DNA from 3 places in the Shewanella sp. MTB7 genome. Region 2 is predicted to be linked to each of the others. Evidence: predicted binding sites of a transcription regulator. Region 2 holds the regulator's gene; each other region holds the start of a gene.

Region 1 (4,866 bases), 340 kb from region 2:
TAGACTTCCCAGCGCCATTGGGGCCAATAATACCTAGCATCTCTCCCTTAGTTAAACAGAAGTGGATATCAGATAAAATCTCACGCTGTTCTGCCTGCCAAGTTAAGCCTTCAACCTGTAGAACCTTGGTTTTAGAGGGAGGAAATTCAGGCATGTTGCTCTGTCCCGCCATGGATCACATCGATGGCAGTATTTATTTGGGACAGCATGAAAATCAAGACAGTAAGTATCCCGCAAGCTTTCACATTAATGGGGATAAGGTAACCCTGAGCTTTCGCACAGTGAAAAAATGTCATCTGAAACGCCTCCTCAAGTTACCCGCTTGAGTTCATTAGCGACAAAATTAGGCAGGTATCCTGACTCATGATTAAAGAAGGTCGCAGAACTTAGCTCTTAGAACCTAGAACCTCGGTCCTCACTGCTTCTTTAAAACACTCACAGTTGCGGGTACAGTTTGGGCTACTCTCCTTTAATGGTTAGCATTAAAGATCCCCAATTCCCTTTTAAGATTGAGTTCGCCATAAAACGCTGCTTTATATTATTCAGCACTTGCTAGCTCTCAACACCTAACTTTGCGGATCTGTTGCTCTGTACGACCAAATATAGATAGCAGAGTAATAACCGATCCTAAGTGGCACTATTATGCCGTTTTTAATACTCTAGGCAAACTGTAGCAGTTGAATTATCAGCTTTTATCTAAAAAAATACCAAGGACAAAATATTTCTAGTCCCAATGCAGCTTAGTGAAATGCTCCCCTTGGGCTGAGGTGTAAACAGTAATTTTAACAATCGATGCATAAGCGAGTGCAAGCTGAGTATAAAATCCCACAACGCCAGTAACACCTAATGCTCTGGACATCAGATGACGGATCACGCCACCATGGGTAACAAGTAACAGCGTTTGGCCACTATATTGACTCAAAATACTATCCCAACTCTGGTTCACTCTGGCCTCAAATGCTTGCATCGACTCACCATTGGGTGGAGTGAAAGCCCATGGGTTCTTCCAATACATCTCAATCATATCTGCACTGGTTTGATATAAGCTATCTAAGGTTTCGCCATCCCAGTCGCCAAAATCAATCTCTTTGAGACCATCCTCCATCTTTAACGGGATCCCTTTCTCAAGATAAAGTGACAGGGCAAACTCACTGCAACGGCGCAATGGTGAACAGATCACCTGTTCAAACACTATCTCGATCTCAAGATCGAGACCAGAGTTAAGATCAGAATTAAGCTCAGAGTTGAGGTCAGAGTTGAGCTGCCCAATAGCACGCTTCATCTGTACTTTGCCGGTGTCACTTAAGGCCACATCGGTTTGACCTCGCAGTATTTGACCGCCTTCACATTCACCGTGACGCATCAAATACAAAGTTGTGGTTTTACCATTGCTCCAATCCTGAGTCTCACTGTTTATCATGTTAACCCCTTATTGCTTCAATTTTCACTAACCAGCGAGTATCTGACCGTCATCAATGACATTCACCGTGACGCATCAAATACAAAGTTGTGGTTTTACCATTGCTCCAATCCTGAGTCTCACTGTTTAGCATGTTAACCCCTTATTGCTTCAATTTTCACTAACCAGCGAGTATCTGACCGTCATCAATGACATTCACCGTGACGCATCAAATATCGCTTATCTAACTCATAGTACTTGCTTCACATCGCCTTTAACGATATCACTCTTTAAGGTCAACTCAGCTTATTTATAAGGTATAAACAAGGGCACTCGACACTCACGGACGTCTAGTTTACTATGGACGTCTATACGTATAAACATCCAAAATATTTTTTTAACCAAGTGTTGATGAAAATAGTTAAAATCATCAGATAAACAGTTGAAACTACGTAACTATAATAATAGACACATGCTTGAGCCTGAGCAATTAAGTCGTTAAAACAGGTAGAATTTATGACCACTGGCATCCTAAACAGCAAAGCATTTAACCTAAAAGGTCAACAGCTCGAACTCCAGCTGACCAAGCAACTGAGCGAAGGGATCCTTATTCTTGACGGTGCCATGGGCACCATGATCCAAGATCGTAAGTTTGAAGAGGAAGACTTTCGCGGCGAGCGTTTTAAAGACTGGCCAAGCGATGTCAAAGGTAACAACGACCTATTAGTGCTCACACAGCCTGACGCCATCAAACGCATTCATAAAGACTACCTGCTTGCTGGTGCCGATATTATCGAGACCAACACCTTCAACGCCACGCGTATCGCCATGGCCGATTACGACATGCAAGCCTTGTCGGCCGAAATAAACTTCGAAGGCGCACGTTTAGCACGCACTGCCTGTGATGAAGTCGAAGCTGAAACTGGCCGAGTTTGTTATGTCGCTGGTGTACTCGGCCCGACCAACCGTACTTGTTCAATCAGCCCAGATGTTAATGACCCAGGTTACCGTAACGTTAGCTTCGATGAACTGGTCGAAGCCTATATCGAGTCGATTAATGCCCTTATCGAAGGCGGCGCCGATCTTCTCATGGTGGAAACCATCTTCGATACCTTGAATGCCAAGGCTGCGTTATTTGCTATCGAAACCGTCTATGAGCAACTTGATGGCCGCTTGCCAATCATGATCTCAGGCACCATCACCGACGCCTCAGGTCGCACCCTGACCGGTCAAACCACCGAAGCGTTTTACAACTCGCTGCGCCACGTTAAACCCCTGTCTATCGGTCTTAACTGTGCTCTGGGTCCAAAAGAACTTCGCCCATATATCGAAGAGCTGTCGAAAATTTCTGAATGTTTTGTCTCTGCCCATCCCAATGCGGGACTGCCAAACGAGTTTGGTGGCTATGATGAAACACCGAAGCAGATGGCCGATATTATTGGTGAGTGGGCTCAGGAAGGCTTCCTCAATATTATCGGTGGCTGTTGTGGTACCACGCCAGCGCATATCCGCGCTATCCGCAAAGCCGTGATCCAGCACCAAGCCCGTGTGCTACCCGATATTCCGGTGGCTTGTCGCTTGTCAGGTCTTGAGCCGCTTACCATAGATAAGAATTCGCTATTTTTAAACGTGGGTGAACGCACCAACGTCACCGGCTCAGCAAAGTTCCTTAGGCTAATCAAAACCGGCGCCTATGAAGAAGCACTGAGTGTCGCCCGTGAGCAAGTTGAGAGTGGTGCCCAAGTCATCGACATCAACATGGATGAAGGCATGCTCGATGGCGCAGAGATGATGCATAAATTCCTCAACCTTATCGCATCAGAGCCTGATATCTCCCGGGTACCGATTATGATCGACTCCTCGAAATGGGAAGTGATCGAAGCGGGACTTAAGTGTATTCAAGGCAAAGGTATCGTTAACTCCATCTCCCTTAAAGAGGGCGAAGAGAAGTTTATCCAGCAAGCCAAACTCGTTAAACGCTATGGCGCTGCGGCGATTATCATGGCGTTCGATGAGCAAGGCCAAGCCGACACTAAAGCACGTAAAATTGAAATTTGTACCCGCGCTTATCGCGTGTTGGTCGACAAAGTGGGCTTCCCGCCAGAAGACATTATTTTCGATCCCAATATTTTTGCCATCGCCACCGGTATCGAAGAGCACGACAACTACGCCGTCGACTTTATCGAAGCGACTGCCGAGATTAAACGCACCCTGCCCCACGCCATGATCTCCGGCGGCGTATCGAATGTGTCGTTCTCGTTCCGTGGTAACAACCCAGTACGAGAAGCGATCCACGCCGTGTTCCTCTACCACGCGATTCAAGCGGGCATGGACATGGGTATCGTCAACGCCGGACAGCTGGCGATTTATGATGATATCGACCCTGAGTTAAAGGAGCGAGTCGAAGCCATAGTGCAGAACTTGCCCTGTACCGCTGTTGATAAAAACGGTGAGCCAACGAATAACACAGAACTGCTATTAGAGGTCGCAGAGAAGTTTCGCGGTGACGGCAGTCAAACAGTGAAAAAAGAAGATTTAGAGTGGCGCAGCTGGCCAGTCAGTCAACGCTTGTCCCACGCCTTGGTTAAAGGCATTACCGACTTTATTGACCAAGATACTGAAGAAGCCCGCGCAGCCGCGACACGACCACTGGATGTGATTGAAGGTGCCTTGATGGACGGCATGAACGTGGTCGGCGATCTATTTGGCTCCGGTAAAATGTTCCTGCCACAGGTGGTTAAATCTGCCCGCGTAATGAAAAAAGCCGTGGCGTATCTCAACCCTTATATCGAACTCGAAAAGACCCCTGGTCAGTCGAACGGTAAGATCTTAATGGTCACGGTAAAAGGGGATGTCCACGATATCGGCAAGAACATTGTCGGCGTGGTACTGGCCTGTAACGGCTATGAAGTGATTGATTTAGGCGTGATGGTGCCGGTTGAGAAGATTATCGAAGTCGCCGTGGCAGAGAACGTCGACATCATCGGCATGTCAGGGCTTATCACCCCAAGTCTCGATGAGATGGTGCATAACGTCAAGGCCTTCCATAAAGCAGGCCTGACCATTCCATCCATTATCGGCGGCGCGACCTGTTCAAAAATCCATACCGCAGTGAAGATAGCGCCCCATGCACCAACCGGCGCCATCTACATTGCCGACGCCTCACGCGCCGTGCCTATGGTGTCTAAGTTGATTAACAACGAGACGCGTCAGGCGACGATTGATGCCGCCTATCAAGAGTATGATGTGATGCGTGAAAAGCGTTTGTCACAGGCAAAACGCAAAGTGATCACCTCCATTGAAGCGGCGCGTGAAAATCGCTGTCAGCACGATTGGGAAAATTACACCCCGTTTGTGCCAAACGTGCTGGGCCGTCAGGTGTTTGATGACTACCCGCTAGAAGACTTAGTTGAACGGATCGATTGGACACCGTTTTTCCGCAGCTGGGAGCTACACGGGCACTTCCC
Region 2 (4,866 bases):
ACCGGAAAGAATTACCATTGAAATTACCGAAACGTCGGCAATGCAAGATAATGAATTAACAAAAGAAAAATTCTCAGAATTCCATGCGGCAGGCTTTAAACTTTCCATGGATGATTTTGGTACAGGTTACTCATCATTAAGTTACTTGCTTAACTTTCATTTTGACATCATTAAGATAGATAAGAGCTTTATCGACAATACCTTGGTCGATGTTCAATATGAGATTATTGCACAAACGGTTGTTAAGCTTGCTCATGATTTATCTCTGATTGTAGTTTGTGAAGGGATTGAAACAGATGAACAATTTCAAATGGTTAGTGAATGGGAAACCGATATGATCCAAGGGTATTTAATCAGTAAACCCAAGATTTGGAGTGAGTTTTATTGTAATTAATCTTGCTAATATTTGCTGAGTTTATCGTCCCATAATGTCTAATTTGAACTATCTTTTAATCTGAATGATGAGAAGTACAAAATAAGAATGACATAAAGGGTTGAATAGATGAAATTGCTAAAAGTAGCGCTATGCTGTGTTGTATTATTACCTTCCTGTGTATCTGCTGGACAAGTGTATTATGAAGCTCGTAGTGATGCGATGGGCGGTGCAGGTGTGGCATCTTCTAATCGAGAAGGAGCCGCTTTTATTAATCCCGCTCTTCTTGCATTGCATGGGCCTAAATTCAATGATTTTGCTCTCTTGCTGCCGGTATTAGGCGCCGATGGAGCAGATAAAGATCAGATGGTCGATAAGTTTGATGCGCTGGAGGATTCCTATGACAGTTTAGAGGCCGCAATTAATGCTGTTGATGTCGTGGCAATCGATCGCTTTCGTCTTGAGCTAATTAACGATCTAGAGTCCTTAAAAGGCGACACCGCATATGTAAGTGCTGGTCTTGGCTTTTCACTTGTGATCCCAAGTAAAAACATGCCAATGGCTATCTTTTATAAGAGCTATATCGATGCTGTTGGTGTCACCGCAATCGAGCAATCTGATATTGATAATTTAACCGTACTTGACCCTAATAATCCCCCAGAGATCTCAGACCTTGACTCTCAAGGTGCTGTAGTCGCTGGTGCTGTTTCTGATTTTGGTGTGGCAATAAGCTTCCCCTTATCTATCGTTAATATGCCCATTTCGGTTGGGGTTTCGCCCAAGTTTCAACGTATAGATACTTATAACTATGTGGTGAGTGCGAATAACTTCGACTCCAGTGATTTTAACGATGCTAAATACCGTAATGATGAGACGACATTCAATTTGGATATCGGTGTGGCCATGGAGCCTGTAGAGGGACTTATTGTTGGATTTTCGGGTCGTAATTTAATCAGTAAAGATGTGGAAACCGTTGAAGCACAAGGTCGCAAGTTTACCTACCAGGTTGAACCTTTGTTTACCGCCGGTGTTGCCTATGATTGGGGGAGTCTTACATTGACGACGGATATTGACCTTAACGCTCATGAACGTTTCGATGATATAGAAGGTACTCAGTACTGGCGCTTAGGGGGAGAAGTGAGAGCTACACAGTGGCTGGCGCTACGTCTAGGTTATCGACATGACATGAAGGATAATACGTCGAATATCTACTCCTTAGGTACTGGATTCGCTTTTGGTCAGGCTTTTTATCTGGATGTAACCGGCATGGTCGGCAGTGACGATGCCATAGGTGGTGTGCTACAAACTTCATATCATTTTTAATGACGTTTCGAGGGCGTTCGCGGGCTAACTTAGAGAACGTTTTGCTACGAGAGTGGGAACGAGTACCCTTCGAGTGCGCCAACAAGTTGGCTACGAGGACAAGCAATACGTTGTAGGTTTGTGGCAATTCTCTTTCTCGAAGTATCGCAGATGCGCACTCACAGTGACGAAGTCACGTTCTCGGAGCGAAGCGATCTCGATTTTACAATTCCATTAACGATTTAACCGTCAATACTAATGCATTGATTGAGCATAAGATCAGTGTCATGCTTCTGGTTTTACTCTTATCAACTCTTCCCACTAACCTGCCAGCGACCAAATATCCTAGCACCACTGATGGAAGTAGCATGAGTGAAAGCCAAAGATGCTTAATCTCCAATAATCCTGCGATAGATAAGATGGCTAATGCTATGGCAGAACTAAAGATGAAGAAGGCTGAAAGCGCAGCTCTAAATTGACTCGCATCTTTTCCCGATAACAAAATAGCCAGTGGTGGGCCACCTATGGCTGCAATGTTGCCAAACACACCAGATATCACGCCTGCTGCAAACAAGCTCTTGCGGTTCACCACTAAATTGAATTTAAGTAAACTTAGGATGACCGCTGCCGCCACGATCCCTGCTATGGCTAAGCCGAGAATCGGTTGGGGAGCAAATATTAACAGAGCCGCACCGATAAATCCGCCGGGAATACGACCCAGTAGCGCATACTGTAGGCCATTAAACTCCAGTGCCCCACGTTCTCGATAGAGAGTAAGCAAAGAGATGAAGAAGCCCATAACGATGACGGGGGCCGGAACCAGATCGGGATCAACAAGATAGAGAAGTGGCGAGGCTACCACGGCAAGACCGAAGCCTATCAAGCTCTGAGTGATTGCCCCAAAGAAGATAATAATGGATGCCAGTAGTAAGGTAGTCGGTGCGATTAACTCAAACACATTTCTGTCCATAAATAGTATACCCAAGTGAGCTGGATATATACGGCAATTAAAGAACAATAAAAACAAACAGGGATCGCATCGCATCGCGATCTCTATATCAGTTCCATTAATTATTTGACCTTTCAGCGGGAGTTCAAGGTGCTGCAGGCAAGACTGGAACTTGACGCTAATAGTTATTCTCGGCTCTGGCATCCTCGGTAACTGCTCCTGCGTTACTCTACCTCCTGAATCCATTCAGTCGTGCTTCGCCCTACCTTCTGCATCTGACCTCCAAGGATGGAGGAAATGTCTTATTTTGTATGGAACAAAATAGACCATGCAGTCGTATATCTAAATCACTTAACACAGCATGGAGTACTTTGAAGCCCGCACTACGTGAGCTTTTCAAGCATTCCACTTCTGTGTTGTATTGATTTAAAAGGGAATAACCATTTCTTTATCAATACGCCTTGAATTGAAAAGCTTGAAAGGCTCTGAATTGATCAAATATTTAGTAGAACTGATATTCTTGACTGGAGTAGAGTACTTTCTATATCTAAGTCTCTTGGAACCGCAAGATTCAGTGGTCATTGAATGCGCTTAGAATGGAATTCGCGCAAAGCCACTGAAACGAGCTTTCTTAGAGCGTTAGGGTATTAATAAGGTTACTCGACGTCTTCCCACTCAATGCCCATCTCATCCATCAAGCGTTTTACTTCTACAGGAATGCTGTCAGGTTTATCTTTCGAAAGATCTTCATCATTTGGCAGTGGCTGGCCAGTATAGGCATGCAAAAATGCTTCACAAAGCAGTTCACTGTTGGTGGCGTGACGTAGGTTATTGACCTGACGGCGTGTACGCTCGTCAGTCAGTACCTTAAGCACTTTTAAGGGAATAGAAACAGTAATTTTCTTTACCTGTTCATTCTTCTTGCCGTGTTCAGCATAGGGGCTGATGTAATCGCCATTCCACTCAGTCATTGACTCACCTGTAAATTCAAAATTCGGGGCAGATTTTAACCCTTTAATTTGTACAGTCAAATTATTGCCTCTTATTTCGATTAAATGCAAATAGATTTCCATATGTTCGGACGTCTAAACGTCTAATCGGTTGACGAGGAAGTAACTCTTAGGTACATTTAGACGTCTAGACATCTCATTTTTCTAAATGATATAAAGTATGATGTCAGTAATAGGTATGATGTTTAGTAGTAGTTAGTATTAGGAGCTGTAGATGACCGAACGTAAGTTAGCCACGATTGCCGTGCGTCAGGGGATTGAATCCGATACCCAACATGGTGCCGTAGTACCGCCGATCTATCTTTCCACTAATTATTCCTTCGATGGACACAAGAATCCAAGAGATTTTGATTACAGCCGTTCGGGTAATCCAACGCGCTCTATTCTCGGAGATGCCATTGCAGCGCTTGAAAAAGGAGCCACAGGCGTGGTGACATGTACGGGAATGGCTGCAATAACCTTGGTCACGAGTTTGTTAGGTCCTGATGACCTATTACTGGTTCCCCACGATTGTTATGGTGGCAGTTATCGTCTATTCACCAACTTGGCCAAAAAGGGTCAGTTTAAGTTGATGGTGGTTGATCAAACAGATAGCCAAGCCTTAAGTGAGGCGATAGCGCTTAAACCTAAGATGGTTTGGCTTGAGACTCCATCTAATCCACTGCTAAGGGTTGTCGATATTGAAGCTATTTCAGCTGCAAGCCATGATGTTGATGCGATCGTGGTCGTCGACAACACTTTCTTGTCACCTATTTTGCAGCAGCCACTTTTATTAGGGGCTGATATCGTCATGCATTCGACGACTAAGTACATCAATGGACACAGTGATGTTGTTGGCGGTGCCGTGGTTGCGAAAGATCCTGAATTGGGTGAGTTACTGCATTGGTGGTCAAACACCTTAGGGCTGACTGGATCTGCATTTGATAGTTATCTAGCACTGCGTGGCCTTCGAACTCTACCTATTCGCATCAGAGAGCATCAAGCCAACGCTCAGCGAGTATTAGAGGTACTCACTAACAGCAACGCCGTAGACAAGGTTTACTACCCTGGGCTTAACGATCACCCCGGACATGACATCGCCGCTAAGCAGCAAAAAGGCTTCGGTGCCATGCTCAGTTTCGAGCTAAAAGGTGGTGAAGCTGAATTAGTCGCCTTTCTAGCGCAACTTTCTGTGTTTTCTATCGCAGAAAGTTTAGGTGGGGTAGAGAGTTTAGTCGCCGTTCCTGCGACAA
Region 3 (4,866 bases), 2.0 Mb from region 2:
TGAGGGCCAAGTGTTCAGCATAGTTTTGCGCCCACCGGAGTAACTCTACCCGATTACGGGAGTGAGTCTTTCTGAAAATAGAGGAGATATGGGCCTTTACGGTATGTTCGCTGATGCATAAATCATCGGCGATCTCCCGGTTTCGAGCGCCGCTGGATACCAGCCGAATAATAGTACGTTCGCGTTTGGTCAATATTTGTAATATATCTTCCGCATTTTGAGAATACTCATCACTGGTTTCTAACCGTTCGACCAACTTGCGAAACATTTTACTGATCAAGGTGCGATCATACCAAAGCTCATCCGCAACCATCTTTCTTAATCCCGTCAACATAAGATCCATACGCTGATCTGAATAGAGCAAGCCACGGATCCCCAACAAGAGAGCAGATGAGGGATCTAACGTATTTCTATTGACCTGATACAGAGCAACTGGAACATGGGGAACAAGGCGAATAGCGAGTAAGGGGATCCCTCTATTGTCTAGCGCTGCGCCTTCTTGAGCAATAAGGTAGAAGCTGTTACGAACACTTGCGGGATCAAGTTCGTAAACCTGTTTAATCACCCGAGTCTTCAATCCGATAGACTCAGCTAAAATAGCCAAATTACATGGCGTTGATACCTGATGGATAAAAACCAGCTCATCAACTTTACCCATCCATTCTTCTCCCTGAAAAATTTCTTAACTAATGTAAACAATTTGGCCAATATGAACAATTAGGCTCTATTGATCTTTCAAACATAAAGCCAACACATGTAACCATTCTGTCTCGTTTTCATTGGTTTGAATAGCATTAGTTTCCCCTCATAGTGAAAAATCATCAAACGATTATCAAATGATTACGGAATACTTATTAGCCAAACTCACCATCCGATGACCTTTTTTGATAAGAATCAAACTTTAAAAAAATCAGATTCTTAGCAGTGAGATTTACCTCAGACTAAGAGGCAAACCTAAAGATAATAGTTTTATCCCTTCAGCTGTGACAGCTGTTTATCATGGGTTGTCACCAAAAACAGCAGTCCCAAGATAGCCCCAAACAAAGCCATCCCCATATCGGACTGTGTATCCCAGATATAGCCCTGAGTACCTAAGAAAGCTTCCGCATCTTCACCGGTTAGTAGCGCAACCCACCACTCAATTAGTTCATAAAATGCCGACAGTGCGAGGGCAAAACAGACACAGATAAAGTTGCACCAAGAGCCCGATTTCAGTACTTCATTACGAATAAAAACCTCCCTAGCGATAAGCGCAGGAATAAAGCCTTGGGCAAAGTGACCTAGCTTGTCGTAATTATTCCTGTCACTACCCGAAACGTCTGCCAACCAATCAAACAGAGGCACTTCGGCATAGGTATAGTGCCCGCCCACCATCAAAATGACGCAATGGATCAGTATCAAAACATAGAGCAGGGGCGTTAATGGAAACCTTTTTCGAGTCAAAGCCAACAAAGGTAATGCAATTAACACCGGAGCAACTTCCAAAAACCAAGTGAATTGATCTTTAGGATCAATAGCGGACCAAATCAGGACGGAGAAGAATATAGCCAACCAAATATGCTGTTTATTCAAAATAAGAACCTCATAAATGTATAATCTCTATTGTTTTGTGATCAGAATAATAACTTTAGCCATCTAGCCCTCCACTCTGAACAAAAAAAGTGCTAATTTACTCTAGAGTAATAGACTGTATATAAAAATAACCTAAAACAACATAATACCAATAATTGAAGAGGCTACCTAAATCATGACGAAACATTCGCTGGACAAGGATAAGATCAAGATCCTGCTTTTGGAAGGCGTCCACCAATCTGCAGTAGATGTATTCAAGCGTGCTGGTTACTGCAATATTGAATACCACAAGGCATCTCTTGGGGAAGACGAGTTAATTGAATCGATAAAAGATGCTCACTTTGTTGGACTGAGATCACGCACTCAGTTAACTGAAGCGGTATTAAGCCAGGCAGAAAAACTGGTCGGGATTGGTTGCTTCTGTATCGGCACGAATCAGGTCGCTCTTAAGGCGGCTGAGAAACTTGGTATACCTGTATTTAATGCCCCATTCTCCAACACACGCAGTGTGGCTGAACTGGTACTCGGTGAGATCATCATGTTATTCCGCGGTATACCTCAGCGAAATGCCATGGCTCATCGTGGCGGATGGCTCAAGAGTGCAAGTGGTAGTTTCGAAGCCCGCGGTAAAACGCTCGGTGTTATCGGCTATGGTCATATTGGTACCCAACTGGGTATTTTGGCTGAAACACTAGGCATGCGAGTGATTTTCTTCGATATCGAAGATAAGTTATCACTGGGGAATGCCCAGCAAATTCATTCGATGCAAGAGCTAATGTCTCTTGCCGATGTGGTGAGCTTACATGTACCAGAAAACCCGCAGACCAAGAATATGATCGGCGCAACAGAACTGGCTTATATGAAAAAAGGTGGCATCTTAATTAACGCCTCTCGCGGTACGGTTGTCGATATCGACGCCTTAGCCTCGGCCCTTAAAGCTGAAAAGTTAGCTGGGGCGGCCATTGATGTGTTCCCAGTCGAACCTAAGTCTAACGATGATGAGTTTACCAGTCCCCTACGTGGTCTCGATAATGTCATCTTAACGCCACATGTGGGTGGAAGTACTCAAGAAGCCCAAGAAAATATCGGTATAGAAGTCGCCGGTAAGTTAGCTAAGTATTCAGATAACGGCTCGACAGTGACCGCAGTGAACTTCCCAGAAGTCTCACTAGCACCACATAAAGATGCGTCCCGCTTGCTGCATATTCACCACAACCGTCCAGGTGTGTTGATCAAGATTAACCAAGCGTTTGCAGAGAAGGGCATTAACATTGCTGCTCAATATTTACAAACCTCGGCTGAAATTGGCTACGTGGTAATGGAAGTCGATTCCGATCAAGCTGAAGAAGCACTCGAACAGATGAAGTCTATCGAAGGCACTATTCGAACTCGTCTACTTCACTAATTCCATACTAAAAGGGAGATGCGACGATAGTGGCAAATCCTCCTAAATAATAGCCCGTATAATTTATCGATTATGCGGGTTATTTCATTTAAGTAGACGCCGATTGGCGTTACACTCTTCACCACTTAACGCCCTTTTTGGATAATGATATGACCCAGTCAGTTTCTCAGCCCTGTTGGAATTCAAGCGAACCGCAAGCACAACTCATCTTTGCAAGATTGTCTCACATGGGACTGATGAGTGTGACAGGCGAGCAGGGCCGCAGCTTTATTCACGGCCAAATCACCACAGACGTCAGCTCGCTAGAAAGTAATCAGTGGAGTTGGGGAGCACACTGCGATCCTAAAGGTAAAATGTTAGCTTGCTTCAGAACCTTTGCTGTTGGAGATGCATTATTCATGATGATGCCATTAGACACCCTAGCAGCAGATCTGCCTCAGTTGGCTAAGTATGCCGTGTTCAGTAAGGCCGATCTTGCCGATGTGACTGCCAACTGGACTATCTTAGGTGTTGCGGGCGAACAGGCACAGGAGTGGATTAACAACTACTTCGGCGAAATCAGCCAAGCGCTCACCAAGATTCCTAGCGGCGTACTGCTTAAAGATGGAAAGCGCTTTATCATCGTAATAGAAAAAACTGCCGCAGAAGTACTAATAAACTCAATTAATCAGCCAATTCAAGATCAAAGCGTTTGGCAGGCTCAGGAGATCCAAGCTGGCCTGCCAAATATTGGCGCCTCACATCAAGGTCAATTTGTGCCTCAGATGTGTAACGTTCAAGCCATTGACGGCATCAGCTTCAAAAAAGGCTGCTACATGGGTCAAGAGACCATCGCACGCATGAAATACCGTGGCGGTAATAAGCGTGCCCTCTACATTCTATCTGGTACCAGCTCACAACCACTCACCTTAGAGAGTCGCTTAGAGCTGGCCATTGAAGATGACTTTAAGAAAGTGGGGGCAATTATCGAGCTGATTCAATCTGACAATCAGGTGTTATTCACCGCCGTACTGCCAAATGACACCGAAAACTCAGCCGTGCTCAGAGTAGCAGGTGATGAAAACTCAAGTCTGACGATTCAACCACTGCCCTACTCACTTGAAGAGCAACCCTTAGTTTAAGCTATAAATGACGAGTTGCGGAGTTGCGAGAAAGAAAGAAGCCTAGGGCGCCTTTCTTTCTCAGAATTAATCTGCTGGTTACAGAGTGCGGAAATAGTCTGAGAACTGTTCTAGAGAGGCTTCAATACTGCCACTATTATCGATAACCACGGCCTGCTTAGGCAGTACAAGAGGATAGGCTTTGGCCCGTGCTAAGCGCTCAATGATTTGCGTATCGGTTTCCCGGCCCCGCAAACGCAGCCGTTCAGCTAACGTCGCCTCATCAAGCTGCATCAACACAGGAAAGAGTCGATAACCGAACTTACTCTGCATTTGACCTAGGTATTCTCTCGAACCATTAATCACCACATCTAAGCCCTGATTGAGCCAGCTATCGATCTCATTTCCAACAGCATAATAATGTTGATGCGCCTGCCAATCAACCGAGAACAGCCCCATCTTTTTGCGGTACAAAAACTCTGGCTCCGATAACTCAATATGGTTTTCGCCTCCCGCAGCAGCACTACGAGTGATATAGCGATGAGCGTACAATATGACATCTGGCCACTTTGCTCTGACAGCCTGAATAAACGTGTCTTTACCTGATCCCGACGGCCCCATCACATAAAACAACCTGCCCATACCTTTACCCTCTTCACCTTAACTCTGGATCCATAACCACTCGCCTGAAGATAACATATCCCCCATAGCAAATGCTGCAAACTCCGCAGCAGAAATGCCTTAAGCAGACTTCGAAACAAACTTGAGATAGCTTATACCTACTAGCGA

What was found. Region 2 encodes MetJ, which represses methionine synthesis genes. Its sites were predicted from a motif close to TAGACGTCTAGACGTCTA; they were not measured.
Region 1: a site for MetJ is predicted at 1,761-1,778, ahead of metH (methionine synthase). Genes of this name have one in related genera too.
Region 3: a site for MetJ is predicted at 1,629-1,646, ahead of serA (phosphoglycerate dehydrogenase). Genes of this name have one in related genera too.

Annotation. Positions count from the first base shown of each region.
Region 1 is NZ_CP085636.1:1,172,352-1,177,217, reverse strand. It holds gene HWQ47_RS04785 (ABC transporter ATP-binding protein) at 1-154, opposite strand, end outside; gene HWQ47_RS04780 (hypothetical protein) at 147-296, opposite strand; cobalamin riboswitch at 330-538, opposite strand; gene HWQ47_RS04775 (histidine phosphatase family protein) at 725-1,420, opposite strand; gene metH (methionine synthase) at 1,916-4,866, shown strand, end outside.
Region 2 is NZ_CP085636.1:834,356-839,221, forward strand. It holds gene HWQ47_RS03410 (putative bifunctional diguanylate cyclase/phosphodiesterase) at 1-394, shown strand, start outside; gene traF (conjugal transfer protein TraF) at 503-1,696, shown strand; gene HWQ47_RS03420 (sulfite exporter TauE/SafE family protein) at 1,899-2,633, opposite strand; gene metJ (met regulon transcriptional regulator MetJ) at 3,281-3,595, opposite strand; gene metB (cystathionine gamma-synthase) at 3,849-4,866, shown strand, end outside.
Region 3 is NZ_CP085636.1:5,197,693-5,202,558, forward strand. It holds gene HWQ47_RS22560 (helix-turn-helix transcriptional regulator) at 1-658, opposite strand, end outside; gene HWQ47_RS22565 (DUF2238 domain-containing protein) at 970-1,572, opposite strand; gene serA (phosphoglycerate dehydrogenase) at 1,748-2,977, shown strand; gene ygfZ (tRNA-modifying protein YgfZ) at 3,127-4,098, shown strand; gene phnN (ribose 1,5-bisphosphokinase) at 4,177-4,719, opposite strand.